3 regions of the Ruminococcus sp. 1001136sp1_2201st1_G3_2201SCRN_220225 genome follow, and region 1 is predicted to be linked to each of the others. Evidence: riboswitches for the same ligand, from Rfam matches in the RefSeq annotation. Region 1 holds a riboswitch; each other region holds the start of a gene.
The links. A riboswitch is a leader RNA that binds a small molecule or an ion and turns the genes downstream of it on or off. The one in region 1 is predicted to bind cyclic di-GMP.
Positions count from the first base shown of each region.

Region 2: linked by a shared signal. The riboswitch ahead of AB5642_RS01130 (ABC transporter substrate-binding protein) and the one ahead of AB5642_RS02430 (transporter substrate-binding domain-containing protein) in region 1 are both predicted to bind cyclic di-GMP.
Region 3: linked by a shared signal. The riboswitch ahead of AB5642_RS03395 (hypothetical protein) and the one ahead of AB5642_RS02430 (transporter substrate-binding domain-containing protein) in region 1 are both predicted to bind cyclic di-GMP.

Region 1 covers NZ_JBCOME010000003.1:145,319-155,283, forward strand. Annotated here, with positions in the region: gene AB5642_RS02415 (GNAT family N-acetyltransferase) at 1-255, opposite strand, end outside; partial or broken gene AB5642_RS02420 (transposase) at 542-832, opposite strand; gene AB5642_RS02425 (ATP-binding protein) at 1,651-3,846, opposite strand; gene AB5642_RS02430 (transporter substrate-binding domain-containing protein) at 3,927-6,800, opposite strand; cyclic di-GMP riboswitch class I at 6,964-7,039, opposite strand; gene AB5642_RS02435 (helix-turn-helix domain-containing protein) at 7,173-7,622, opposite strand; partial or broken gene AB5642_RS02440 (alpha/beta hydrolase) at 7,625-8,630, opposite strand; gene AB5642_RS02445 (MerR family transcriptional regulator) at 8,749-9,186, shown strand; gene AB5642_RS02450 (TIGR00730 family Rossman fold protein) at 9,267-9,803, opposite strand.
Region 2 covers NZ_JBCOME010000002.1:16,215-26,179, forward strand. Annotated here, with positions in the region: gene AB5642_RS01120 (ABC transporter substrate-binding protein) at 1-1,186, opposite strand, end outside; gene AB5642_RS01125 (ATP-binding protein) at 1,164-3,368, opposite strand; gene AB5642_RS01130 (ABC transporter substrate-binding protein) at 3,352-4,167, opposite strand; cyclic di-GMP riboswitch class I at 4,294-4,369, opposite strand; gene AB5642_RS01135 (hypothetical protein) at 4,544-4,717, opposite strand; gene AB5642_RS01140 (LysR family transcriptional regulator) at 4,744-5,637, opposite strand; gene AB5642_RS01145 (alpha-L-fucosidase) at 5,914-7,338, opposite strand; gene AB5642_RS01150 (carbohydrate ABC transporter permease) at 7,355-8,182, opposite strand; gene AB5642_RS01155 (carbohydrate ABC transporter permease) at 8,194-9,075, opposite strand; partial or broken gene AB5642_RS01160 (carbohydrate ABC transporter substrate-binding protein) at 9,227-9,965, opposite strand, start outside.
Region 3 covers NZ_JBCOME010000005.1:84,583-94,547, forward strand. Annotated here, with positions in the region: gene AB5642_RS03380 (DUF1385 domain-containing protein) at 1-337, opposite strand, end outside; gene rpmE (50S ribosomal protein L31) at 425-628, opposite strand; gene rho (transcription termination factor Rho) at 797-2,464, opposite strand; gene AB5642_RS03395 (hypothetical protein) at 3,110-4,126, opposite strand; cyclic di-GMP riboswitch class I at 4,297-4,380, opposite strand; gene AB5642_RS03400 (LacI family DNA-binding transcriptional regulator) at 4,568-5,443, opposite strand; gene AB5642_RS03405 (beta-propeller fold lactonase family protein) at 5,421-5,759, opposite strand; gene AB5642_RS03410 (glycosyl hydrolase family 28 protein) at 5,790-7,136, opposite strand; gene AB5642_RS03415 (GntR family transcriptional regulator) at 7,366-8,139, shown strand; gene AB5642_RS03420 (transglutaminase family protein) at 8,175-9,107, shown strand; gene AB5642_RS03425 (type II secretion system F family protein) at 9,182-9,965, shown strand, end outside.

The DNA of each region.
Region 1 (9,965 bases):
TCCTATTGCAACATTATTCTCTTTTTCACAGATTGCATAGCATTCTGCTCCGGTGAAAACATTGTCAATAACATATTTACTTGATTCGATATCCTTGTGAGGAGGCCATCCGGCAATTGGCCCTACTTTTGGATTTTTTGCATAAGTAAACAAACTTTCTGCATCATCTTGCGTCCACTTTCTTAAAATCAATCTTTCAGTTTCTAGTATCATTTTAAAATATATCCCTTCAGTATTCAATTTCGATTTATCCAATTAAGACAATTCTTTAGGTTAGAATCGATGATGGAGTAAACGAAAAAGCAGTTTTGACATTTCAGTGAACTGCCCCTTCGTTTACTCCATTTTCGATTTGACCTAATTGAACAAAGTGAGCGTCCGAGTAGCTACTACCTATGGACTTTTAATCTTTTGTTCTTATCCATGATTATACAGGATTTCCTGTGCAGACGCTACAGAAATCAAGAATTTTCAGATAAATAGGTATAACAATTAAACCTCAGGATTTTGAGGCTTAGAAAACATATAAAAGATTTGGATTTTAACACCTTTGCGGTATTCTCAGTTGTGGTTTTCCAAGATGTCCACCGCAGGATTTACATACATAGATGTTTATCCCGTATAGCTGTTTCAATATTTCTGGCATCTCCTTATCCCTGAGCTTTGAAAGATATTTTTTGCATCCGAGGAGATTCCGGCATAAAGTGAGCTTTTTGTGTTTGCTGCGGGAACATAGAAGCCCATAATGCCGGATCCTGACAAAACGTCTGGGTGGCACATGCATCAGAAAACGCCGTATAAATTCAATACCAGAAAGGGTCAGTTCCTTCCATTGTCCTTCCTCTTTTTTTGCAAGCAAAAAAGTCCTGACATCCTGACAGGTAAGCTCTTCAGGATTCTTATTCTGATATTTCAGAAAATAAGAGACATAGTTTTTATAGCAGTTGATGGAACGTTCTTTAAGGTTACGGATTTTCCGGCTTCCTCAAGCTGTTCTAAATATTTTTCATACATAATAAAATCCTCCATATAAAATCAGTAGTTATCCGGAACACTGCTTTATATGGAGGTGCATTTGGGTCATAAAACCGCTTGCCAACCAAGCGGAAGGGTGGTATTCTTTTCATAGGCAGTGGGAAGGTCGATCCTGTTTGATTGTTTCGTTGTGGTGACTTAACAATACTACTTTTAGGACTTGCTTTCCACTGTTTTGTTATAGAAAAAAGAAAATCGCTATGCCATAGCCTTGGTAGGCCATCGCGCAGCGATTTTGTTCAATTTATGTTTGCAGGTTTGGGAGAGATTGTTTCTTTTCCCGCCTTTTCTCTGATTTACATCCCCGAATAAGGGGTGACAACAGAGCGGAACTCAAATGTTAGCTGGACTTTTTCTCACATGCTCTGATTTGATCTCATATATAAATCCAGCAGAGATTTTGCTCTCCACCGGTCTGCTTTTATCCTAATTATGTTCCCCTTGCATTGATTTTGCTAATAATGTCAGACAGGGATAGTCCACAGCTGGAAATTAGTTTTTCATTTAAGTAATTATTTCAGTCCCAAAAAGACATATGAATTTTCACAACCTGCTTCTTCTAAGGAATTAAAAAACAGACCATATAACAACTTTATATGCTCTGTCTTTTTATTCCTACAAATCTTCGTGCAGTTTTACATCGCTATTATCTGCCATGCATTGTTTTAAGGCAATGATCATTTTTTCCGCATCCAGTGGCTTTGCAAGATGAACATTCATTCCAGCCAGCCGGCTGTTGATAATGTCTTCTGCAAAAGAATTCGCGGACATTGCAATGATCGGAACCCTCCTGGCATCCCTTCTTTTCATTTCCCTGATTGTCCTTGCCGCATCCAGACCATTCATCCTCGGCATCATAATATCCATATAAATTACCCCAAAATAATCCGGTGCAGATTTCTCGAAGATTTCAACTGCTTCCTGCCCGTCTACTGCACATGTAACTTCCATACCGCTGTCTTCCAGTATACATCTGGAAATTTCCATGTTCAACTCATTGTCTTCCACAACCAATGCCCGCATGCCTTCTACCGAATAATCATCAAGGCTTACTGGCTTATCTGATAAATTACTGTTTTTATCCTGTGTGCCAATTTTGAACGGAATTTTTACAATAACTGTTGTCCCGACACCTGCTTTGCTCTTCAGTTCAATACTTCCATCCATTCTGTCCACGAGTTGCTTCGTAATTGCAAGCCCCAGTCCGGTGCCTTCATACCTGGATCTGCTTGTCTCGCTTTCCTGAGAGAACATATCAAAAGCATGTGCAATAAAATCTTCACTCATACCCACACCCTGGTCTTTACAGTAGAAAGTGAAATTTGCTCTGTCATCATCCAGAGTTTCTTCCTTAACCCCCAACGTGAGCACACTACCCGACTGACTGAATTTTATGGCATTGTCCATAATATTCGACAGAATCCTTCCAAGATATACCGGGTTTCCAACCAGAGTGCTGTGACTGTATGTACCATTTTTCCAGTCAATCTCATACCGGATGCCTTTCTTGGCAGCCCGCTCATCATAAATCTGATTCAGTTCCTGCAGTACCTCTGTCAGATCAAATAAAAGCTGCTGGTCCTTCAAATCCCCGCTCTGTAGTTTATTCATATCCAACACATCATTTACCAGAGACACCAGATATTTCAGGGATTCCATTACCTTTTCTCTGATCTTCTGCTGCATCTGTGGATCATCTGCGTACTGATTTCCCATATTTACCATACCGATAATACCGTTCAGTGGTGTACGGATATCATGACTCATCGTTGCCAGAAACCTTGTTTTCATTTCGGCTTCCCGCTTTGCTGCTTCCGCAGCAAAGTTAAGATCCTCTTCACGTCTCTTGGAATCGCTGATACTACGGACTGTACATAAAACATGGGTTACATTTCCAGACTCATCCCGTTTTTTTACAGTAAAAAGCATCCTGTGCCAACTGCCATCACACATTCTGTATTCTGTAGAAATATATTCTTCCGTCTTCAATCTTGCTGAAAGTGTAGAGACATCCAGAAATGGACGGATCAGCGAACGGTATTCAGATGCAACCATTGTATCACAAAGCTGATACAGTTTCTCCGATGCACTGCCTCTGTTTCCTGTCAGTTTGTGTATTTCACTGTCATTTGATATCTCTTCAAAAAAATCTTTCTGCACATCAATCCTGTAGATAGAACAGTAACTCTTAGCAATTGCTGAGATTATTTCATTACTCAGCCGTGCTTCATCCAGTGCCTGCTTTAATTGATTCTGGATCGTAGTTTCTTTTTCCATGATATCATCAATATGCCGAAAACCCACCAGTGCGAAAAAATGTTTCTCATCCTCGTATATTTTGGCTGCCTGTGCCTCAAAAAATTCATGCTGGTTCGGATTCGGTTTACTTCTATAATGGTATGTAATGCGCTCCTTCCGGGAAAGCTGTTCCTTTAGATGCCCTGTCGAAATCCAGTCCTTAAATTCCTGTCTTTCTTTCTCATACAGATATTGAACCGCATATTGGTCAGCAGAAGAATTGAAATTATCACCCTGTTTCAGATTCATTTTTTTTACGTTGGTTCCATCGTTTATATGGAGAATTTCAAAGGAACCGGTATTTAATTCAACATAATAGACAGCCGTAAAATCTGCACATATCTTATCCAAAAGCCGTCTTTCCGCCATCTGTTCTTCCAACGTACTTTTCAGTTTTCTGTTCCTCATATGTACCATTACAGTCAGGATAAGAAGCAGAACGATCAGCACAGTTATAAAAACCAAAACAGTCACAGACTGCGGTTGCTTCGGAAATAAATTAATTTCTGTCATAACAAAATCCTCTCTCTATGTTTCCTGTCTGCTTTTCCCATGCATCTGGAAGGCTCCTGATTGCTGCGGTTGCCTCATAATCATTTATGACAGGCATTTTGCTTTCTCAACTCTTCGCTTATGGTCTGCTTAATTTTTTCCGCATCCAGCGGCTTTGCAAGATGTGCGTTCATTCCTGCTTCCATACACTTTTCTGCATCTTCCCTAAATACATTTGCAGTCATAGCAATGATAGGGATTATTTTTGCATCCTGCCGTTCCAGGTCTCTTATTGTTCTTGCAGCAGTAAGACCATCCATCACCGGCATCATAACATCCATTAAAATAACATCGTATGTTCCCGGTTCGGAAGCTTCAAAATGCTGAACAGCTTCTAACCCATTGTTCACTGTTTCTACTTTAGCCCCATTTTCCGTCAGCATAAATTCTGCTATTTCCACATTCAGCTCATTATCTTCAACCAGCAATACCCGGATATCTGATATATCTGCATCAAAATCTTCTTTTTCTTCTGGCCGTGCATTCGTATCAATTTTAAATGGAAGTATTACAGTAAAACAGCTTCCTTCACCAAGCTTGCTTTCAACTGTTATGGTTCCGCCCATCTTTTCTACAAGTTGTTTCACAATAGGCATTCCCAGACCTGTCCCATTATAATCAGAACGTGGGGAATTATCTGCCTGTACAAATGGAGTAAACAATTCATTTTTTATAAATTCTTCTGACATTCCAATTCCATTATCTTTTATTTTAAATTCACATGTCATGTGATCTTCTAATCTTTCAATCGTTCTCATACTCATGTAAATAAAACCATTCACCTTATTGTACTTCATACTGTTTGTAAACAGATTCATCAATATTTTTTTCAGATGAACTGCATTGCTCCAAACATATATACCACTGTAATCATCATGTTCTCCTATAACATGAAGTCCTTTTTCTTCTGCCTGAAAAGATAGTGACTCCGTGATTTCCTGACATACCTGGTCCAGATTGATGGATTCATCACTAAAAACCACTGTATCTGATTCTAATTTTGCCATATCTAAAACATCATTTATCAATGATAGTAGCAGTTTCGATGACTCATGTATTTTATTCATGCAATCCTTTGCCCGCTCAGCATCATTTCCGCTTTTCTCAAGAATCGTAAGCATGCCAATAATACCATTGATCGGTGTTCTGATATCATGAGACATGTTATTTAAAAAGGAAGTCTTAGCCTTATTGGCACTCTGTGCTTCTACAAGTGCATTTTGTAATTCCTGCTGTTTTTCTTCAAGCTCCTGATTCAGCTTCAATGCCTGCTCAGCAGACTTCTTGGATTTTTCTTCCGCACGTTTTGATTTTTTCAAAGAATCAAGAATTATACACAGAACAACGAAAAAAGAAATTCCAGCGATAAGTGAAACTGTCAGTAAATTGTCCTGAATAAAATCCTTCGCTGTAACTTTTCGTAAGGAAGCATTATACGAAACTACTGCACCTGAAAATTGAGTTGTAGGCATAGATGTCAGTGTTTTATTCAGAATGGACAAAAGAACCGGTTCTCCCTGCAGAATAGCAAATGGAACATCAGCTTCTTTTGTCAGGAAAACACTATGAAGCTTATTATTTTTCAAATAGTCTGAAACAGTACCTGAATTGCTTACAATACAATCCGTCTCCCCTTTCTGCATTGCTTTTACTGCTGCATCTGATGTTTCATATTCCACAACCTTCCATTGCGGATAATTGTATGAAAGATATGCTTTCAATGCAAAATCATCTTTTTCAACAGCAACTATATTCTCTTTATTTTCATCAAAAGAATCCTTTGCCGTAATTGCTGCCATATTGAGAGTCAACAGCGTATCCGACAAAGCAAATCCATTTGTTTCTGCAAAGTATGGATTCTGGTTTGCATGAAAAATCAGGTCTATTTTTCCATCCTGCAATGCCTGAAGCAGTTCACTTCTTGTCTCATATCCATTTAATTCAAATTCCAGAGTCTGACCTTGCAGACAATTTTCTGCAAGATCCACATAATCTGTAATAACACCTGTCAGTTTACCTGTTGGTGGATCTACACTGCTGATACCTCCATCCTGATTCAGATACCCTATCCGGATTGCACCATGCTGCCCGATCCACTCACTTTCTTCTTTTGAAAGAAACGAGCTGCTCTGTGCAGAAAGATAACGCCTGTAGAGATCATCTGTGTAAAATGGGTTGTCATCCTTGATTCTGCGCATAGCACTATCCAGTGCTTCTTTGATATCCGGACGTTCTGGATTTATAGCGAAATAGATTTCTGTCTCTCCAATACTTGTAAGCGGTGAAATATCCGATTCTTCCCAACGGGATTCTTCTACCGAAACGAAGCAGTCAATTTCATGTTTCGACAGTTTGTCCATAACTTCTGCGGTATTAGAAACATTGACATGCTGCATATGCAGACCATACTTTAACTCCCATTCGTTAAGCACATCCTCCGTTATATTATCTTTAAACACACCAATATTTTTTCCCTCAAAAGAATCCAGATTTCCTGCTGTAAGATCCATATTGGATGCATCCGTATAGATGTAATATTTCTCTTCCCCCATAGGCATATCGGAAAAAAGCATATTTTCAGCACGTTCGTCTGTATAGGAAATGTCACCAAGAATATCAATCTCTCCATTTTCCAACTGTGTAAAGCAGTTTTTCCAATCACTTGTTATGTATTTATATGTCCATCCTGCATAACCTGCAATATCTTGAAGATACTCATAACCATAGCCGCTTCTTTCTCCCTTTTCATTGACGGTATTATAAGTTTCTTCAAAAGATCCTACCCGGATAACATTGTCAGAGTTTTCTTTGGCAAATGTAGGAACGGATAAAACAATAAAACATATAATTGTGCAAAATATAATGTAACAAAATTTGAAATTCATTATATTCTGTACTAATTTGCACTTCTTCATCTTTCTCCCCTCCTCTAGGCTACAGTTGCTTGCTTCCAGATTTTAATTTTACATTCATTAATTGTCAATAACCTCCCCGCTATTTTTCCAAACAGCTTCTGTATTACTTATTCAAGTGCTCTACCATAAAAAAGCACTGCCAAACAGACAGTGCAACCTCATTTCATGCAACTGGCTGCCATTTTACAGGCCCTATAGCTTTGCGTCCCAAACTTTCATCTGGTTTGCCGATTTCCTTATTATAGCTTTAATACTTACGCAAAAAAACTGATTTCATTATACTTTAATGCTCTAGTATACACAAGAAAACATTACCGTTTTAACGACAAAAATAAAAAAAGAACAGCCGATACATATACTCGAACTGTTCTTCTACTTCCGAAGACCACGCAGCATTGACATCACTGTTTCCTGCTCATTTGTACTCAGATTATTCCATATCCTTAAAACTTCTTTCTGTTTTTCTGTCAGATTCTCTGAATTACCTTCCTGAAAAAACTGTGATAATGTCACGCCCAAAGCTGTACATATTTTTTCAAGTGTGATCAGCGACGGCAGGTTTTCTTGCGCCATGATTCTTCCCAGTGATGACTGGGAAATTCCAAATACACATAAGCATGATACAATAGAGGCATGCTGAAGGAGGATCTCATATGGCAAAGCAAGCTGTACAATTTCTTCTTTTGTATGATATTTGTTATTCAACTCCATCGTTATTTTTAATGCCCTTTGAGACATCTCATGCATGATCAGATGGTCTTCACTTCCACCGTCTACAGTATATCCGGGCTTCATATTACTCAAATATTCTTCAAATGTCATGATTAACCAACCCCGTTTTCTTTAAAAAATTTCTGGATTTTATCAAATGGGATCACATCCAGATTATCGTAAAGATCTGTATGAACAGCCCCTGGAATTGTCAGCAGCTCTTTATTGGATGTGTACTTGCTGTCCTTGATCATAGATCATATTTTCATAAGCATCTTTTCCAAAATAATAACTGTGCGCTTTTTCTCCATGAACGATAAGGACTGCACTTCTGATTTCATTACTGTACTTTAATATTGGCTGATTCATAAATGACATACATCCAATACTGTTCCAGCCATCATTGGAATTTAGGCTCCTTTTATGATAACATCTGCCTTTATAATACTCACTATAATCTTTTACGAAGAGAGGGGCATCTTCCGGAACCGGAAGTGGAACACAACCACTGCCTTTGGAATACTCGCCTTTACGGTATTCTTGTGTTCTGAGGGCATTCAGTGACTGTTTCTTTGCATAACGTACTTCTTCACTGTCCTCAGAATCAAAGTACCCATTTGCATTTACCCTTGTCATATCATACATGGTAGATGCTACAGTTGCTTTTATTCTTGTATCCAATGCAGTTGCGTTAAGAGCCATTCCACCCCATCCGCAGATTCCAATGATTCCTATTTTATCCGTATCCACATCTTCCCGAACAGAAAGAAAATCAACAGCAGCCATGAAATCTTCTGTATTAATATCCGGAGAAGCCATGAATCTTGGATTGCCTCCACTTTCCCCCGTAAAAGAAGGATCAAATGCAATCGTTAAATATCCTTTTTCAGCCATCGTCTGCGCATATAATCCGGAACACTGTTCTTTGATTGCACCAAATGGTCCGCTTACGGCAATCGCAGGATATTTCCCTGACACATTTTTCGGCTTATACAGATCTGCAGCAAGTGTGATTCCATAACGATTTACAAATGTCACTTTCTTATGATCTACTTTTTCACTCTGTGGAAAAGTTTTATCCCATTCAGATACCAACTTTAATTCTTCTGTTTTTAACATATTTGACATCCTCCATATGCAAAATTTCTTGTAATTACACTAACAATAGTATATGATATAAATATCATACAACCTAAAGTTAACTTTAGGTCAAGCATATTTTGAAAGAAGGTTTTTTATGTATACAATCAGTCAGGTCTCTGCAATGTTTAGTCTTCCTGTTTCTACCTTAAGATATTATGACAAGGAAGGTTTTTTCCCTAATCTGGAACGTAAAGGAAACATCCGTTATTTCAGCAATAATGAGTTGGAAGCGCTTCGTATCATTGAATGTCTGAAGAAATCTGGGCTTGAGATCAAAGATATAAAGCAATTTTTTATCTGGGTATCTGAAGGCAGTGCCAGCTATGAAAAAAGGAAAGAATTATTTGAAGCCAGAAAATCAGCTGTTGAAACTGAAATCCAGGAACTTCAAAAAACTCTCTCCCTCTTAAAATTTAAGTGCTGGTATTATGAAACAGCAATGAAAGATGGTAATGAAGATACGATAAATGCCATGTTACCTGATAAACTTCCAAAAAATATACAGAAACTATATGACAAAGGACATGAATGATTTTTGTTTCTTCTTCAAGCTGGAATTGATCGTGCTCTGTCTTTCGCTAATGCAACTCCATTTTACTGTGCAAACATAAGTTATGCCCGTCTCAAGATTCGCTTTATATCATCCAGATTTTCAACAAAAAAGATTCCCTCCTGTCGCTCGTTAGAAGATAATCCTTTTTCAATCATATGATTTAGAAGTGCTTTCAAATCATCGTAGTAACCGTTCAGGTTGTAGAGAATGCAGGGTGCCTCCAGATGTTTCAAAGACACCTTCGACATTACCTCTGCAATTTCCTCCAATGTTCCCGTGCCGCCCGGGAAGGCAATAAAGGCTTCTCCTAACTCAATCATTTTGTTTTTTCTCTCAGACATATCCTTAGTCACAATCAGTTTTGTCAGTCCATCATGTTGAAACTCATTTTCAATAAAAAAATTCGGCTCAACACCCGTAACATCACCGCCTGCCTTCAATACACTGTCTGCCAATGCTCCCATTAAACCACCTTTAGAACCACCGTAAACAAGTGCATTTCCACTGTTTCCAATCCATGCCCCCAATTCCTCAACTGCTTTTCGTAAGCATGGGTCATTTCCTTCGTTTGCCCCAAGATAAACTGTTATATTCATTAAAAATTTTCTCCTACAACTTCCGACTGAACAAAATCGCTGCGCGATGGCCTGCCAAGGCTATGGCGCAGTTTTTCTTTACACTTTAATAAAAAGCAGTGGAAACCAAGTCCTACAAGTAGTATTGTTAAGTCACCACAACCAACAATCAAACAGGATCGA
Region 2 (9,965 bases), on a different contig from region 1:
TCGAAACCACATCCTTGGAAACGGAGAAAAAGTCATTTGACGCAATACGGATATACATGTGGTTTTCCTCGATCACAGGTTTCACATCCTTCAGATATTCCGTAAGCTTAAGATTCACATCCTGGCTGTAGCTTAACAGATCCTGTCCATCACTAATGATCCGGTTCTGTGCATCCTCTGAAAGCATTGTATTCAGTACCTTCATTGCTTTCTTCCGGCGCGTCTCGTCCTGTGTCAGGTCACGGTTTAATGCCACCTGAAAATATGGGGTCGTCATCAGCCACTTTTCGCCATTCTCCTGAAAGAATGGCAAAAATGTTGTGTTAATGCCCTGATCCTGTAACATTTTTACACCAGCTGAGCTGCCGAAGTACATGGCAAGCTTACCACTTTGGTACATCTCAATTATATCATCATAATTCATATCCAGATCGTCCTGGTTCAGCCCGGTATCCTGGATAAACTGTTCCATGCGTTCAAAAGCCTCCGGCCAGACGGTATCATCCAGACCTTCTCTCTTTGTATTATCCGGGTCACTGTAGGTGGTGCGCCACTTGCGTCCGTCTACAGAAGACAATTCTGATGCAGACAGACCCTGCAGTGTTTCCATACAGGTATAATCGTAATAATAGTCTGCAGTAAAGCCACGGATTCCCACCTCGTCAAATGCCTGGCAGGCAGAGACAAAGCTTTCATAATCGGTTGGCAGCGGAATTTCATACTTTTCAAAAAGGTCCTTGTTCACTACAAAACCGTGGGCATCTGCACACACGGGAAGCCAGTTTACGCTGCCATCCTCGTTCATAAAACTGCTGAGGTAGGTATCATAGACAGCACCTGCCTCATTGGTTGTGGAAAGATCCATCAGACTGTCATTCAGCGGACTTGCGTCATGCAGGGAAAACCGGCAGCAGGTAATAATATCCGGCAATCCACCGTTTTCATCAAGAAATTTATAAAAATCCAGATCATTATTGCCGACTACAAATTCAACATTGATATCCGGAAGCTGTTCCTGGATGTATGGTGCATATTTATCATACAGGCTGGTGCTCCATAAATACACTGTGATGGTTTCTGCATCTTCTTTTTCTGCAATTTTTCTGCCGCAGCCTGACAAAAGTGATGTGCCTGTCGCCATCACCAGAAGTACAGCAAGTAACTTACTCCGTTTTTTCTTTTTCATTATGACTCCCCCTGAAACTGTGTTTCATTAGTTTATAAATTATATTTATTAATAATTTTCCATCAACAGGCTTTGCTATATGTTCATCCATTCCTGCTTCTTTAGCTCTCAGTCTGTCCTCCGTGAATGCATTTGCTGTCATTGCAATGATCGGAATCATCTTTGCATCCTCTCTGTCCAGAGAACGGATTTTCTTTGTAGCTTCATAACCATTCATAACCGGCATCATAATGTCCATAAGAATGACATCAAATTCACCAGGTTTACTTTTTCTGAATAGCTCAACAGCTTCCTGTCCATTCCATGCTTTCGTCACCTCAGCACCTTCATTCTGGAGCATAAATTCTGCAATTTCCATGTTCAGCTCATTATCTTCTGCCAGAAGAATATGCAACCCCTTTATAGATTTTTCTGATACATCCTTCTGTTTTTCACGTTTATCCGCATTCATATCTATTTTGAACGGAACCCGGATCACAAATGTAGTTCCTGTGCCTTCTTCACTTTCAAAGGTAATGGCTCCGCCCATTTTCTCGACCAGATTCTTTGCAATCGGCATCCCAAGTCCTGTTCCGGCAAATTTTGTGCGGCTTCCTGTGTGTTCCTGTGCAAATGGTTCAAAAATATGTTTTTGGAACTCCTCAGTCATTCCGATTCCGGTATCCCGGCAGACAAATTCCATTGTGGTCATTCCTGGCTGTCCGGCTGGGATTTCCATGCAGCTGATATAGATATGTCCGTTTTCTCTGTTATATTTCACCGCATTGGACAGGATATTCATCATCACCCGTTTCACATACCCCGGACTTCCAATAAAATCCCGGTGTGTGATTTCTTTTTTCTCCCACACGATCCTGATATTCTGTTCTGCAGCCATCTGCTCGATTACAGCAAGTACTTCCCTTGAAATACTGCTCAGATTAAATGGAATCTCTTCCAGAACGATTTCGCCTGACTCCAGCTTACTCATATCCAGAATTTCATTTACCAGTTCCAGCAGCAGGTTAGATGCTTCTTTCACCTTTGTTCTGTATTCCGTCTGCTTTTCCATATCATCTGCATAATAGTCTGCCATATGTACCATGCCGCAGATTCCATTGATCGGAGTCCGGATATCATGGCTCATTCGCTGTAGAAACTCTGTTTTTGCCTCATTGGCTGCTTCTGCCTTTTTTGCTGCTATCAGAAGTTCTTCTTTATATTTTTCATCTTTTTCCTGTTCCTGTTTTCGGTGTGCCAGATTGGTTCTGTATGTCCAGAACCAGAATATACTAAACATCAGAAAATAAAGAAAAATAACGCTTATCACACTTAGTGGAAGGTTATGGAACACTTCTGTATCCGGAAGATACGCATAGATATAATAATCCCTCTGCTTCAGCATAATTCCGTAACATCCGATTCCTTCATTCTTCAAATGGTAAATGTGCTGACTATCTGTATGTCTCTTCATTGCCTGAATAACTTCGTTGTCAGCCGTATTCTGCCCCAGCAGGCTCTCATCATTGCTGGCAACAACAATCCCCTCGTCTGCGACAATAATCGTTCCATCTTTCTGGATACTATAACCATTTAAAAGTCCCTGTATCGTCAGTGTATAGTTTCTGGCAAATTCAGGAGGTGTGTAATAGTAGATTGCCACAATACCCGGTGCATCTTTTCTGGAACAGGCTGCAATATCAATATAGGATCCGTCTTCCCTGGCAAACCGTTCTGAATAAGATCTTTCTTCATATCCGGTAAAATCCATAATAATGTCTTTTTGCAGATACTCCGTAATCTCATCAGTCAGAGACTCATCCGTACTGTATTCGCAGTCCGTCTTTCCCTCTGTATCCAGTACAATGATACCATCCACCCAGAGAGTCTGCAGGTTTTCTTTCAGGAACTCCCGGCTTAGATGACCGCCGTTTTCTTTTTCCGTTTTAATATTTGTACTCATCTGTCTGGCACTTTCAATAGCACGGAGGAGGCTTTTGGATTCCGAAGATTCATTATAATGGGTGTAGGTGGAACACTGCACTTTGACATAATTTACAATCTCTACCATTCTTTTCTCTGCTTCCGTTTTCTCCGCATGAAAGAAATAAAACAGAGAGACTACTGCCACACAGATTCCAATCATACCACCGAGCAGCTGGATTCGTTTTTCTTTTTTCTTTCTCTTAATATCCAAGATCATCCACCTCCAGATATTTCTGGGGATCATCCAGATATTTTCCAATAATTTTCAGGGATGTGCCATCCTGACGCATTTCTTCCAGAGTCTGGCTCATCTGCTCACAGATTCCTCTGTCATCATCTTTTGCAAAAGCGACACCTATTCCAGTGATCATCAAAGGTTCTTCCAGGATACGGAAGCTTGCATCATAATCCTTCATATACTGAACAATCGATTCCTCATGTGCGGCGACTGCATCTACATAGCCTTTTCCCAGAAATGTATAGATCAGTTCCCTGTGTCCTAGGCTGATCAGATTGCCCAGCTTTGGGATTCTTTCATCTGTCCGGTTCAGAAAGATGTCTTCCGGTTTGGTTGTGGACTGGACAGCAAGGTTCTTTCCCTCCAGGTCATTCAGGCTGTAGATATCGCTGTTCTCATTTACAGCGACCACCTGACGGCTTGCTATGTACGGTCCTGCCCAGCGGTAATCGTCAAGACGTCCTTCCATAGAAAAGCAGCCCATGATACAGTCAATCTCTCCGCTCTCTACCAGTTCTTTTTTCTTCTCCCAGTTGATCTGGACAACCTCCACCTGATATCCCATTCTTTTGAAAGCTTCCGTAGCCAGTTCTACATCTATGCCCGTCGGTACGCCATCCTCGTTCAGATAATTGTATGGCGGATAGCTGTCACTGCCGAGAGTAATGACGGGCTTTTCTGTTTCATCTTTCGTGTTATCTGTGTTTTTACACCCTGCCAGGGTGACTGCTAAAATTCCCGCAAGCAGAATGCCTGCAATCACTTTTTTTCCTTTCATTTTCTGTCTATCCTAACTATCCTTCTCGTATTTTTCATATCTGATTCCCTGCCATAAAATTATTATTGTTACGTCTATGAAATAACACCGTAAAAAAACACTGTCTCACAGACAGTGCACCTCAGTTCATGCAACTGGCTGCCATTTTACAGGCCCTGTAGCTTTGCGTCACAGACTTTCGTCTGTTTTGCCGATTTTCTTATTATAGCTTTTAAAATTCTGCAAAAAACCTATTTTATTATACTCCATTGCTCCACTTTACACAAGAAAAACCTCACCGCTTTAACACTTAAAAATAAAAAAAAGAACAGTCGATACATATACTCGAACTGTTCTCCTTCTTCCGAAGTCCACGCAGCATTGACATTACTGTTTCCTACTCATTTGTACTCAGATCGTTCCATATCCTTGGAACTTCTTTTTGCTCTTCTGTCAGCTTCTCCGAATTAATATCATAGGTTATTACGTTTTTACTTTCTTCTACGTTTTTGTGAGGCGGCCAGCCTGTAATAGGGCCAACTTCCGGATCTTTTGCATTATTAAAATGCATTCTAAAATTTTTTCCATACACTTGGTTTAACCCCGCCCGGATACAATTGTATTTTTTAGTTCCCTTGCCGCAGCTCCCATAGGATGCTGGCTGTCATACACCAGGCAGATCTGGCGTTCCGGAATTTCATCTTTTAATGGAATCTGTACGATCTCTTTTTTCAAAAGGGAAGGTGCGGCCATTGGCTGGGGCAAAAAGGCAAGCCCGAGCTCGCATTTTACCAGAGGCAGGATCTGATCCGCAGTGGCAGCTTCCGTATCCGGGGAAAGATCCAGGCCATGGGACAAAAATACGCTGTTGTAAAATTTATAGGTCATAGTTTCCCGCCCAAGAGAAATCATCGGATAGTTCTTTACCTCCCGAAGGGAAAGTTCCTGGCTGCCAAGGGCAGTAAAAGTAGTGCCTCCAACCAGAATCTCCTGAAACGGCATGAGCATGATCTGTTTCAATGGGGAATCCACCTCTGCCGGAGTGGAAACTACTGCAAAATCAATCTTTCCGCTTTTAACAGCTTCAATGGCTTCCGGTGTGGAATGGTTGTAAAGCTTCAGCCGGATTCCCGGATAAGTCATGTGAAAACTTTTTAATTTATCCAGCAGGAAAATATTGAGGGCAGTTTCACTGGCACCGATGGCTACACTTCCGTGAGATAATCCGGAGCTGTCTGCCAGCTCCTCTTCTGCTGCCTGAAACTGCTCCATTGCACTTAGCACATGATTATAAAGCCGTTCTCCTTCCGGAGTGAGCTGTACGCCGCGGTTGGTACGGATAAATAAAGTGGTATTCAGCTGTTGTTCCAGACAATTCATGGCCCGGGTAATATTAGGCTGGCTGTTGTTTAACGCCTGAGCCGCCTTGGTAAAATTGTGGTATTTTGCCACATAATAAAAGATCTTATAATACTCGAAGTTAACATCCATAATATTTTTCCTTTTCTTTTGGCATATCATATGTTTATTCCAGTTATATCAATTATAGTTTTTACTTATTTCTACGTCAAGCGTATTATGTACTCGAAAACCATATGGCGTTGTACTTGCCACATGCTTCCCTCTTAAGGTAGAAACTACCACCACCTCCCCTGTATATCGCTTAAGAGGAAAATACCCTTTAGGATAATTTCTACTCCTAAAGGGTATTTTTATAAATAATTATTTATTTAATTTATGAAATAATATAAAACAATACTTAACCGCTCAGGTATTTTCCGGATAAATCCCAATAAACGTTAGAAGCGGAAGTACACGGAAATCATGTAAAACAATTTTCATTTCCCTGGCTTTTTTCCCCTTAACAGGAATGATCTTCTGATAGCCAATTACCGTTCCTGTGTAAATACTGTTCCATATTTCCCCTTCTTTAACAAATACCTCATATTTTTCCACTCTCTGGCTATAGCAGACAGCCTCTTTTAATACCAGATACCCCAAATTGTATGAGTCGTCCAGGCAAATCGTTATCTCTACTGGCAGCTCACTGCTTTCAGGCTGATACCATGCTTCTAAAGTATCCTTTGTCAAATTGGAAGCCGGATGCGCCGGATCTTCATTTTCCGAAAAAACATGTGCTGTACTCATTAAATTATGAACAAAAGATTTCTTTTTCCAGCTTCCAAATTCTTCCAGACGTTTAACATCATTTTTATGAAGAAGTCCGTTTGGCATAGGTGGAATGTTTAACAAAAAGGTTGCATTTCCTCCAACAGCCCCAATATAGATATGAACCAGCTCTTCCAGGCTTTTCACCTGATCATCTTCTTCTGGATGATAAAACCATCCAGGTCTTATAGAAGTATTTACTTCTGCCGGATACCAGATCAGATCCGTTTCACCTTCAAGCGCTTTTCTGCTTCCAAGATCTTCCATATCACTGGTAATCCGGCGCATTCTGAATTCCTCATCATCGGTCTGCTGGCTTCTTTCCTGTACACTCTCTGCAAGTGCTGTACGCGCAGGAACAACACTCCACTCAGATTTTCTTACATCGCCAGCTTCATTTCCACACCATCGGATATCTGGCCCGCACACACAGATACATGCGTCTGGCTGATATTTTCGAACACATTCGTAATAGCGATTCCAGTCATAGACCTGTTTTTTCCCATTAGGTCCTTCCCCACATGCACCATCCAGCCAGACACTGAAAATATCCCCATAGCCGGTGAGAAGCTCAGTCAGCTGTGCCAGATAGTAATCATCATATTCTTTTCCACTTCCATAGCAAGGCTGATTGCGGTCCCATGGAGAAAGATAAATTCCAAATTTCAGTCCATGGCGGCGGCATGCTTCGGACACTTCCCGGACCACATCTCCCCTGCCATTTTTCCACGGGCTTGCTGCAACGCTGTGACTGGTATATCTGGTAGGCCACAGGCAGAAGCCGTCATGGTGCTTACAGGTAAGAATTACGCCTTTCATGCCGGCATTTTGTGCTGCAGTCACCCACTGGTCTGCGTCAAACTCTGTAGGATTAAAAATTTGTGGATTTTCCGTTCCATCTCCCCATTCCCGATTGGTATACGTATTCATTCCAAAATGAAAAAACGCATAAAACTCTGTTGCCTGATAGGCAATCTGGCGGCAGGAGGGAACTATTTTTATTAATTCCTGATCAGTTGGCATATGATTTCTCCTTTTTTCATCCCTTCAACCCGCCTGCACCGATTCCCTGAAGCAGATATCTCTGTCCAATGAGATAGATAATAATTGTTGGGATCATAACGATTACAAGTCCGGCAAACAGGGCACCCCAGTCTGTAGCATATTTCTGCACCTCAAACAAGTTTGCCATACCGATGGGAAGGGTTTTCTTTGCATCTTCCGTAAGAAGAACAAGTGCCAGTGGATATTCATTCCAGAAGCCCATGGCACTTAACATCGTAATGGTCGCAATCCCGGGTTTTGCAAGAGGCACCATAACTCTTAATAACAGCTGGATATTAGTAGCACCGTCAATTCTTGCAGACTCCTCATAATCCCTTGGTACCGCAGACATAAATCCCTGTAAGGTAAAAATACAGAAAGGAAACTGCATAACTGCATAAACAAGACATAATACCGGCAGGTTATTTAATCCGTTCACAGCCTGTAATTCCAGAAACAAAGGAATCATAATGTAAGTAGCCTGCAGAAAAATACAAGCCATGTAGACCGTAGAAATCAGCCTGCTGCCCACAAAACGGTATCTTGCCAGTACATAAGAGATGGGAATGACCAAAAGCAGAAGCAATACAGTGGAAAGCACTGTCACAAATATGGAATTTCCAAAATAAGCGGCAATATTTGCTTTCTGCCATGCTGCCACAAAATTATCCAGATTCAAAGCTGCGGGCAATGCATAAGGATCTGTCAGATATTCTGCATTTGTCTTAAACGCAGACATCAGGTTCCAGAAAAGCGGATACAAAAAGATAACGGTAAACAGAATCATCAGGATTCTGATACACCAGGTTCTTACAGTTTTCATCAGTCTCCCTCCTATTCTTTTTCAGATGATATTTTTTTAGAAATCATTGCAAGGACGATTGCAAGGCCAAGGGTAAACATGGCGATTGCCATGGCATATCCAAAGTTGGCATTTCTCATACCCTGGGTGTACATATACTGCAACAGGACACTGGATGCGCCGTTTGGTCCACCACCTGTCATAACATTGGACAGGGTAAAACTTAAGTTGATAGTACCAGACAGGGAAAGTATATAGGTCGTTCCAATTGATCTGCGAAGCAACGGAATGGTGATCTTAAAGAACTTCTGCACTCCTGTTGCACCGTCAATGGAAGCAGCTTCATAAACCTCCTGGGAAATCCCATCAATGGAAGCCACATGCATGACCATGTAATAACCAATGGCCTGCCAAACCAAGGCTGCACCGATACACCAGAGAGCCGTTTTTCCCTCTCCAAGCCATGCGTGTTTCCAGGTGGAAAGATGGAACAGATCCAGCATATGATTCAGAATTCCTCTTGTGGGATTAAACACAAAGGACCACACAATACCAACTACAGTCATGGAAACAATACTTGGGAAAAAGAATACGGTCCGGTAAAATGACTTTTCCTTAAGCTGTCCCTGAGTAAGGATAAATGCAAATACAAGACTTAGAAATATGGTCACAGCCGGGATTACCAGCATCAGCTTAAGAGTATTAAACAGTGCCTGAAGAAAATCCTTATCCTGGAACATATACCTGTAATTATCCAAAAATACAAATTTGCTGTTAAAGCCTACGCTAAGTGCAGTGGAACTGGTAAAAGACAGATAAATGGCATTTACCATAGGGACAATCATAAAAACAATGGTTAAGATCAATGCAGGAAGCGTACACAGGGCTATAAATAATCTGGGCTTTTTTACCACGCTTGCTCACCTCTTTAAATTTAAATATTGAAAAATGTGGATGACATCACCGATTGGCAATCTATCTGTTCAGGGTTACAAAAGGCTGCCGCATACACTGTGCAGCAGCCTTTCCATGCTTTACCGTTTTTATCCGGCTGGCATATGAAGTTTAGTTGGCAGCTTCCATATCAGCACGAACCTGTGCGAAAGCAGCTTCCACGTTCTGTGCCCACTCTTCTACTGTCATTTCATCGTTCATAACAGAAGTGATCGGATTGAAAATCTCATCTTTCGGGTTAATCTTGCAGTCAGCCGGAACTGCTGCAAAGCTCATGATCAGGGAGGAAGCATTTGCCTCTTCGTAGATTCCGTACATATTGTAGATTGCAGTAGACAGCTTATCTTTTGCTACTTCACGGGCACTCTTGGTAGCATAGAGGGCACCGGAAGCCTCTGCAAATGCAGATACGGATTCATCACTGTACAGGAAACGGAGGAATTCTTTTGCAAGCTCCGGGTTCTTGGCAGCTGCCGGAATAGAGAACTGCTCGCAGCTGTCGAATACATAATGCACATCATCTGCATTCTCAGTTGGGATCGGAGCCATTGCAAACTCAAAGCCTTCTTCTCTTGGCGCATCCTGCATCTCATTTTCCATCCAGGTTCCGTTCGTGATAAATGCAGCTTTTCCAAGCATCATCTCTGTCTGAGATTCTGTATGGTTCATACCGACAGTGCCCTCTAACAGATAGCCTTTATCTGCAATCTCTTTAATATGGGTAAGAGCCTTTAACACACCTTCGTTGTTGAAGGAGCCTTCCTCATAATTGGCAATCTTGGTAAGAGCTTCCTCACCGCACTCGTTTGCAATTGCCGGCCAGAGCATTTCTTCCATGTAGCCCGGATAA
Region 3 (9,965 bases), on a different contig from region 1:
CCTTAAATGCCCTGTCCTCTTTTTTCTTCTTAGCCTCCATTTCCTCCGGAGAAAGAGCTGCATTCTTCTTAGTCTCTTCCTCATCCTCCTCATCACCTGCAATCTCTGCTGAATACATCAGGCATTTAGTTCCTGTTACCAGAGAATCGATGAAGCTGACCATTCCGCGGATAACGGGCTTGCGCCAGATCTTTGCCTTGCCAAAGATACATTTGTAATCTTCAACCTTTACTTCAATTTCTTTATCAGGACGGCGCACTGCAATGGAATATTTGTCCTTATGACGCATCATAATGCCCTCCATTACAGCTTGTCCACCGATGTTAGATGGTTTCATTTTATCCTCCGTCTCATAAATTCAGTCAAATTACAAAGAAAGGTTGAGATTTCCCAACCTCAACCTTCTCATTCAGTAATATTCAAATTATTTATTCAGGCCATATCTCTCGTTGAACTTATTGATACGTCCGCGAGCCTGAGTAGCTTTCTGCTGTCCTGTATAGAACGGATGACATTTGGAGCAGATTTCTACGTGGATATCCTGCTTGGTAGATCCTGTTACAAAAGTATTACCGCAGTTGCAGGTTACAGTTGCCTGATAGTAATTCGGATGGATTCCTTCTCTCATGATTTTCACCTCTCTATATTTATTCTATTTTATTTGCGTTGAATCTGACGAATTCACACTTTACACAGCCTACTGATTATAGCATGGCGTTATGAGAAATGCAAGTTATTTATAAAAATTTCTAAAACTAATCCCAGATAATATTCTGCACGGTGTTTTTTGTGAACATTACAATTTCTGTTTTTTTACCATTTGCACAAATTCAGCATTATTTGCAGTACGTGCAAACATGTTCAGGATCTGTTCCACTGCCTCATCAGACTTCATTCCGTTAAGAGCCTTTCGCATAATATATACAGCTTCCTGCTCGTCTTTGCTCAGAAGCAGATCTTCTCGTCTGGTACCGGATTTCTGAATGTCGATGGCCGGAAAAACCCGTTTCTCCTGCAGCTTGCGGTCAAGAACAAGTTCCATATTGCCGGTTCCCTTGAATTCCTCGTAAATAACGTCATCCATTTTGCTTCCGGTGTCAACCAGTGCAGTGGCAAGAATGGTAAGGCTTCCTCCCTCACGCATATTACGTGCTGCACCAAAGAAGCGCTTCGGCATATGAAGTGCTCCCGGATCAAGACCTCCTGACAGAGTTCTTCCACTTGGGGGAACAACCAGGTTATAGGCTCTTGCCAGTCTGGTAATGGAATCCAGAAGGATCACAACATCCTGCTTATGTTCTACAAGGCGGCGTGCACGCTCTACAACCATCTCGGATACACGCTTATGATGCTCCGGAAGCTCATCAAATGTGGAATAAATAACTTCCACGTTCGGTCCCTGTATTGCTTCCCTGATATCGGTAACTTCCTCAGGACGTTCATCAATAAGAAGAATTATCAGATGCATATCCTTGTTATTCTTAAGAATAGATTTCGCAACATCCTTAAGCAAAGTAGTCTTACCTGCCTTAGGCGGGGAAACAATCATACCACGTTGTCCCTTTCCGATAGGGCTGATCAGATCTACGATACGCATGGCAGTAGTTCCGCCGGGACGCTCCATGATCAGACGTTCATCTGGGAAGATTGGGGTCATGTTTTCAAAATTGTATCTCTTCTGTCCCTCACTTGGATGGAAACCATTGATAGACGTTACATATAAAAGGGCACTGAATTTCTCCCCCTGTGTTTTAATACGGATATTTCCCTGAATAATATCTCCTGTCTTCAAATTAAATCTGCGGATCTGTGACGGGGAAACATAGATATCATTCTCTCCTGGAAGATAATTCTCACTTCGAATAAATCCAAAACCATCCGGCATAACCTCCAGGATTCCATTGGCCTTTTCGCCACTGTCAAGCTGGACCGTTTCAGCCGGAACATTGTAAGCGTTGCTTACTCCCTCTTCTGTACGGTTCTCACTGGCTGCGCCTGTACGGGGCTGCTCCGTTTCCTCAGGTCTTAATTCGGCTGGCGGAACCACTTCTACAGGTTTCGCTACAGGAGTGCGCTTCACGAAGTTCTCCGGTCTGTTTTCCCCATTATAACTGTTCTGGCGTCCTGCATTTTCATTTCTGCCATAATTATTGCTGCGGTACTCAGGATTACGCCGTATAACGGTACGGGATCTGGTTGGTGCTTCTCTTCTCTCCGGTGCAGAAACACTTCCCGAATTTTCTGTTTTTTCTGCTGCCACAGGCTCTGGTCTTGCAGGTATGGTATTCTCTTCTGCTGTTCCGGAAATAGTCTGCTCATTTTCTGCAGTCTGTTCTTTCCTGTCCTCTTCCAGCATACGTTCAATTAATTCAGGCTTTCTCATAGTAGAAATGCCCTTCAGTCCTCTGGCTTTTGCCAAGTCTTTCAGCGTAGCCAGGGATAATGATTCATACTTTTCTTTCATCAATCATCTACCTCTTCGACTAATACAATTCTAAAACACATTTCAATTTTGATTTAACGGGATACAAATGTCTGATTAGACAGAAGCTATATACTGAATTATAAAAACATCCTTCAAAAAACTTATTAAAGTTGATTCTAACACATTTCAGGCGCCGTGTCTACATCTATTCCAAATATATATTACTGTTCACTTAGGACCAGTGACCCCAATATATCTATCCCTGCCTGCAAGAAAGTGATAACCTTTGTTTTGTATTATACACACCTAAGGTTTTTCATTGCAAGAATTTTCTGTCGACACATATCCAGACTCTTCGACATAGTTACTGTTCACTCCGTGACCAGTAACACACTTCGCAATGCACAGAAAGACGAACCTTCTTGTGACAAGCACAAGAAGTAGCGTTTGCTGCGCAAACTTAATTCTCGGGTTTTCTGTGAACTTTGTTCACAAAAAACACCTCGCGGAATGTTACCAGTGAACAGCAACTCGACATATATAAGATTAAGGTTCTCCCGGTGACAAAAAGGTAAGTACCATCTGTCACTTACCTTTTTATAAAACACTATTTTCCCGCGCCTGTGGTATCCACAGTAAAACACCCGGAGATATTTCTCCGGGTGCCGGTCATCTTTAAAATCATTAGTTCCAGAACGCTCCATAAATCTTCTGAATCTTAGCGATCTGTGCATCTGTAATCTGATTCAATGCATTCTGAACAGCTGCATAAGTCTGTGGTCTGGTGTTCTTCAGGGAAGCATTGTTCAAGATGTAATCCTTAACAGATTCTGCAAAATATTCGGAAGCATTCTGTGTTACATAGGCTTTATTGAAGGCTGTAACATTTGCCTTCTCAGCTACAAAAATGCTCTGGAAGCTTGCTGTCTTATCTACATTTCCTGCGATGAATGCGAGGAAATGACCCAGCTCATGATAAACAGAATCATCGATCTGCTTCATTGTAATAGATCTTGATCTTGCATCAAAATATCCGGAATAGTTGACGGATGGATCAACAACAAGCTTAAATCCCAGCTGCTGATATGCTGCAATTACACGATTGTCCATCTTGCCTGCAACACTTGCTACATTTGCTTCGTATTTACTCTGGTTCTGTGAAGAGCTTGCTGCTGCAGTTGCCTGGGAAACGGAAGTACCAGAAGAAGTAGTGCTTACAGCGGTCTCATTGGCAATTGATACCTGCTGTGTAGTTGTTGTCTGAACAGTTGTTGTGATCTTGGATGTAACAACTTTCTTTTTGGATTTCTTGGTGTATTTCGCTGTTGCTTTGGTAACAACGGTTGTCTTGGTATCTACTGTTGTATTACCGGCTTTATTTGTTTTATTGGTTACTTTTGTTTTGGTTTTCAGTTTCTTGGTGTAGCTCTTCTTGGAAGCCTTTTTTAATTTAACAGTCTTCCTGATTGTCTTGGTACTGGAGGTAGTCTTCACAGTAGTCTTCGGCTGGGAAGCCAGTGGAGTTTCATCTTCTATGATGGAAGTCTCCATGATCGGATCTGTATAACTGGGGAATTCAGGTGTTTCTCCTGCTCCTGAGAATAATGAAACGCCGCCGATCACTGCTGCCAATGCTATAGCAGCACAACTGGAAACAACTTTTTTATTTGCGAGCCACTCTGTTAATTTCTTTCCTTTCATAAATAACACACCTTTCTTGAACCATAATGTAACTGACTTGCCGCTATCTGGAAACTATCAGTCCCATCAGTTTGTGGAAATAAAAAAACCGTTTATCAGATTAAATAAACGGTCGCCACAAACAGAAGAACCACGTCTCCTGTCATATTACATTACCTAATCAATATCAATGCGGCAACCGGCTGTCATAGTCCTGAGACCTTAGACCCTTGGCTTTGCGTCCCTGTCTTTCAACAGGTTTGCCTTTTATTCACTTCATATAATAAAGCAAACTGTCACTTTTGTCAACGGAATTTCCTTGTTAAAACTTACAAAAATCTGTCTAAAAAGTACGAAAGCAAAAAATCTGCAAAAATATCTGAGCTGATTGTAACGCATGATAATCATTCTCAAATATTTTCACAGATTCCTTTTCGATGTCTGGAGGACAGCAGACACGCATTACAGTTTGCGCGTAGACTCCCGCTCTATAAGAGTTCCGCCCAGTATTTGCCGTTTCACTACCTTTTTCCGGTTGATCAGATCAAACAAGGTACGGACGCTCTGAAGGGCAATTTCCACTCTTGGATATTTTAATGTTGTGATGGATGGATGATAATATTCCGCAATGTCCTGACCATCTGCTCCTGCCACACAATAATCCTCCGGTACTCTTTTGCCGCTGTCAATAACTGCTCTGCATGCTCCTACCGCCAAAGTATCTGAAATTGCATAAATGCAGGAAAACTCCACCCCCGATTTCAAAAGCTCACAGGTACAGTTATAACCATTCTCAATCGTATAAATTCTTTTACCTGGTTTTAAACGAATTATAAGCTTCTCATCGTACTCCAGTCCATTTTTCTCCAGTGACCTTTTATAGCCATTGAGATGGCATCTTCCAAGACCTTCATCTCCGGAAGTAATAAAGGCGATCCTTTTATGTCCGCAGCTGCACAGATAATCAACCATACTCTGGCTCTCAATCTCTGTATCAGTCGTCACAAGGGCACTTTTAGGATAAGTTCCTGTATCCTCCGGAACTGTTTTTCCGGAATCACTGATCACATACGGAACTCTCAGCATTCTCAGCCTTGACTCGTCATAATTATACATACCTCCAAGAAATATGATTCCTTTGACTTTTTTCTCTTTTTCCAGCTGAAGGGCAAGCTCAACTTCGTCTTCATCATCTGCTACATTCTGCAATACCAGGCAATATTTCCTGTCACGGGCTTCCCGCTCCAATACATGCAGCATAACACCCCAGTATGAGTTGCTGATTTCTTTTATTATAACTGCGATCGTATTGGAATCAGCCCTTTTCAGATTTTTCATCCTTTTCAATATGACAGGATGCTTTTCCAGGCATCTGAAGACCTGCCTTTTTCTCTGCTGTAAGCCTTTCTTCCTGAACCCCTACTTCATATTCCACAATTTCCGCAGCATTTTCACTTTCACTTACCGCAAAAAGCCGGTTCTTCACCAGACAACCCCAGGAAGGATTCTGCATTTGTATGATAAGAGGAGTTCCTGCAACATCTCCTAGGATCTCATTATACGGAATCAGATAGATACCTTTTCCAAGCTCCTGTTTCTCCAATACAGCAGGGGCATCATGCTGTGTATAGGTTCCGATAAGCAAAATATCCATGCTTTCTTCCATCTCCTTTGTTAATTCCTTTTACTGGAATTTCAGTTCATCTGACAATTCCACAACCATGTGTAATTCACCTGGTGACATCACCTTTTTTCCATGAATTACCACATTGTCAAAATAGAAGCCATGAGGTCTGCACACTTCATTTTTCATCTCAAAACCACGTATAATGGATACTGGAAAAGTGCCTTCTGTAATTTCAATATTTTTAAAGAAAATATCATTTACCATGCCTCTTTCCCTGTCTCGTGAATACTTGGAATCAAGAGTTTTAATATCAATAAATTTTTCCTGGGCATCTTCAATTCGGATGTTTTCATAAACAATATCATGTACATGGGCACGGTCAGCGTTATGAATTGTCAGTACTCCACCTGACTGATTGCCCTCATACTGGCAATGTACAACATCACAATTTCTGAAAACAACATCTGTAATTTCGTCACACCTGGTTTCATATCCGATTTCAAGTGTGTTTCCAAATTCTGCATTCCAGAACAGGCAATCCTCAACAAGGATATGTTTCACATCTGTGCAGCCTGACGGATCCTGGAATTCCACAGCCTTAATAGATATACAATCATCATTTGCCCTTATAAAGCAATTACGAAGCACTACATTCTCACATCCGACTATATCGACGCCATCTCCTGTGATCACTTTTCCCAGAACATTTACGTCTTCAATCAGAACATTTTTACATGCAACCGGAACAATATGCCAGGAACCACCATCCAGAAGTGTGATTCCGCGTATTTCAATGTTCTCACCCAATACAGGAACGATCAGCTGCTCTGCTCCATTTTCGTCCCATGCATGCCAGTTTCCTCCATACAGGATTCCATTTCCCAGAATACGGACTCTGTCTGCCATTCTGGAATAGATTCTTCCGCTTACAACTGCTCCGTACTCTATATAAACAGTTTCGTCAGAATTAAGCTGAAGGCATCCCACATTGTAGGCTTTTCCACTTTCAAATACATAAGTGGCATTCTCAGGCTTCGGTATGTATTTTCCAGGAAGAACATAAAGTGGTGACTCCAGTTTATCGTCCAGTTCAAGAGTAATTCTCTTTCCGGCAGGAAGGCTTATACTGATTTTGTTCCCCTCTTCTTCGAACGGTATCTGTGCTGCTGCAGGACGGATAACAGCCTTCTGAAATGGTTCGTTTACTGTAACTTCTACCTCTGCCTTTTCATTTTCATCCAAGAAAGAAACAAAATCAAAAAATTCCGTATGATATACTCGCTGTTCCTTTCCGTTTATCTTAACCTGATACAGCTCTGATACCGGAATATCTTCCACTGATTTCAGTTCATACAGTGGTTTCTCGCTTATCTTTCGCGGTACAAATTCCTGTTTTTTCATCATTATGTTTCTCCTTTATATTTCATTTATTTTTAAAATTCATAATTATGTTTACAAACATTACTATACAATGTTTTTCTTTTTTAGTAAAGTGTTTTATTTAACAAGATACTTTGCTTTTTTTTATGCATTTTGTATAAGTCCCTCTGTTTTTTCAATTACTGTTTGACTTATTTGTTTGATATATATATACTATAGGTTACTAAACAACCTTATTTTGAAAGGAAACATTATGGAAAAAATTCCTGCATATAAGAAATGTTATAACAAATTAAAATCCGATATAGATAATAACGTTTATCCCATAGGTTCCTATCTTCCCACAGAAGATGAGCTTGGAAAAATGTTTTCGGTAAGCCGTACGACGGTCCGGCATGCTATTGACCTTCTGGTTAAAGACAAACGCATAAAGGTAAAGCAGGGTGCCGGCACACAGGTGATCAATCCCAAAGAACGGGAGCTTACCAACTTCTCAAAATTTCATAACGTAATAGACATAAACACTCTGTTTCCAGATAATGCCGCCCTGGCCATCAGCGGAACCTGGATTGACCGTATTCCTGCAAACAGCCAGGTCGCCAGTGCGTTGGACCTTAATGAAGGAACAGAAGTCTTCCGCCTTCAAAGAGTGGTTTCCTCCAATGAACAGCCTGTGATAATCCAGACAAATTATATCCGCATTGATTTTTTCCCGGATTTAGATACCTACCGCGAACAGCTTGTAGATCTCTATTACTTTATTCAGAAGCACTACGGAATTAAATTTGAAACTGGCGAAGAACACATCAACATCAGCTCAGCTGATTTCCTTGATGCACAGATTCTCAACATTGAACCGGGATCTCCTATTTTTTTCAACACCAGAACAGCACACTGTTCCCTGGGTCCTATGGAATACCTGGAAGCCAGGATCCGTCCTGATCTATGCCATTTCGTGGTTCGTATGAAGGAACCACCAGCATGGTACGATCTTCCCGAATTTCAAAAATCCCTGGAACGTGTTTGAAAATGAATGATCAACTTATAAAAAGGAGCGGCGCTATGTCTAAACGCATTTCGGCCCTTCTGCTTTGCTTATTTCTATTTTGCCTGCTAATAGTTTTCCCAGCTGCAGGCTGCGGTCAGAACAGCAGCTCCGGTTCCGGCGAAGAACCGCCTGTTTTTTCCCCGCTGAAGGTTCTGGTTCCGGAAGCCCCCGGGACAGACACCATAGGATATTCACCTCTGATACTGGATATTTCCAACATCAGTCAGGGATATCTGACTGCTGTCAGTGACAGCAATGGTACCACCAAAAACATCCAGCTTTCCGCGGATGACGGCGTTGTTTATTCTTATTTTGTAAGCTCCGGCGAAAGTGCTGTCATTCCGTTTACCAGTGGAAGCGGCACCTACCAGATATCCTGTTACGAGCAGGTAAATGGCAGCCAGTATGCCGCACTTTTTGCTCAGGCCCTGGAGGTTTCCCTGGAAAATGAATTTCTTCCGTTTTTGTATCCGAACCAGTATGTAAATTTCACCCCGGACTCAGAAGCCTGCAAGCTGGCTCTTTCTCTTCTGGCAGAGGATGCCACAGAACAGGAAAGCATTGACACCGTTTTCCAGTATGTAACCCAGCACGTCACCTACGACGAGGACAAAGCAGCTACCGTTGAGACCGGCTATCTTCCTGATATAGACGAAACCCTCTCTACCGGAAAGGGAATCTGTTTTGATTATGCTGCCCTGATGACGGCAATGCTGCGAAGCCGGGATATTCCCTGTAAGCTTCAGATCGGATATGCAGGTGACATCAAGCATGCCTGGATTGATGTTTACATACGTGGAAAAGGGTGGGTGGAACAGGCAATTACCTATGACGGGGAGAAATGGAACCGCATGGATCCAACCTTTACCGCCAACAGTGAAGATGAAGAGCTTATCAATTCCTATATCGGTGACAGCGCAAATTATACGCTGCAGTTTACCCGATAGCACAACGAAAAACGCCTTGCAGGTTCATGGATTTTTTCAGGATCTGCCTGATGTTTTTTCAGAGAGGACTTTATATGATTACCAAATTAAACAATCGGGAGCTGTTTCAATTCTGTGAACAGTTTTCCATCATATTACGTTCCGGAATGTCCGCCATTGAGGGACTTGCCATCTTAAATGACGACAGCCAGACAGAACGGGGCAAAGAAATTTTGACCTTTCTTTATAAAGACATGGAGGAATCCGGCTCTCTGGCGCACGCCATGGAACAATCCGGTGCTTTTCCTGCTTCTGCTGCTGCCTATGTACGCACCGGCGAAGAGACCGGCTGTCTGGATGAGGTTATGAAGGGTCTGTCTGCTTTCTATACGAAGGAGATTCAGATCACAGACCAGATCCAGAGTGCAGTCGCCTATCCCCTTGTTATGCTGGGCATGATGACTGCGGTTATTGTAATTCTTCTTGTAAAGGTTCTCCCGGTTTTCCGCCAGGTTTTCCGCCAGCTTGGACTGGAAATGAGCGGAATCTCCGGTGCCCTTCTTGGAATCGGCGAAACACTTAGCCGCTATTCTACTGCCTTCCTTGTTCTTTTGGCCGCGATGATCGGCTTTATCCTTTTCCTGGTTCTTCACCCAAAGGGGCAGGAACTGATCCGCAAAATCGTCTGCCGTTTTCCAGGCATGAAGGAAATTCCGGTAAATCTGGATTACAGTCGTCTTTGCCAATGTATTTCCCTGGGAATCCGAAGCGGACTTTCCCCTGAGCTTTGTGTGGAACTGGCAGGCGCTGTTGTCTCCCAGACTGAGACCAGGGAAAAGCTTGCTTCCATTCAGAAGCAGCTCGCGGAAGGATATGGAT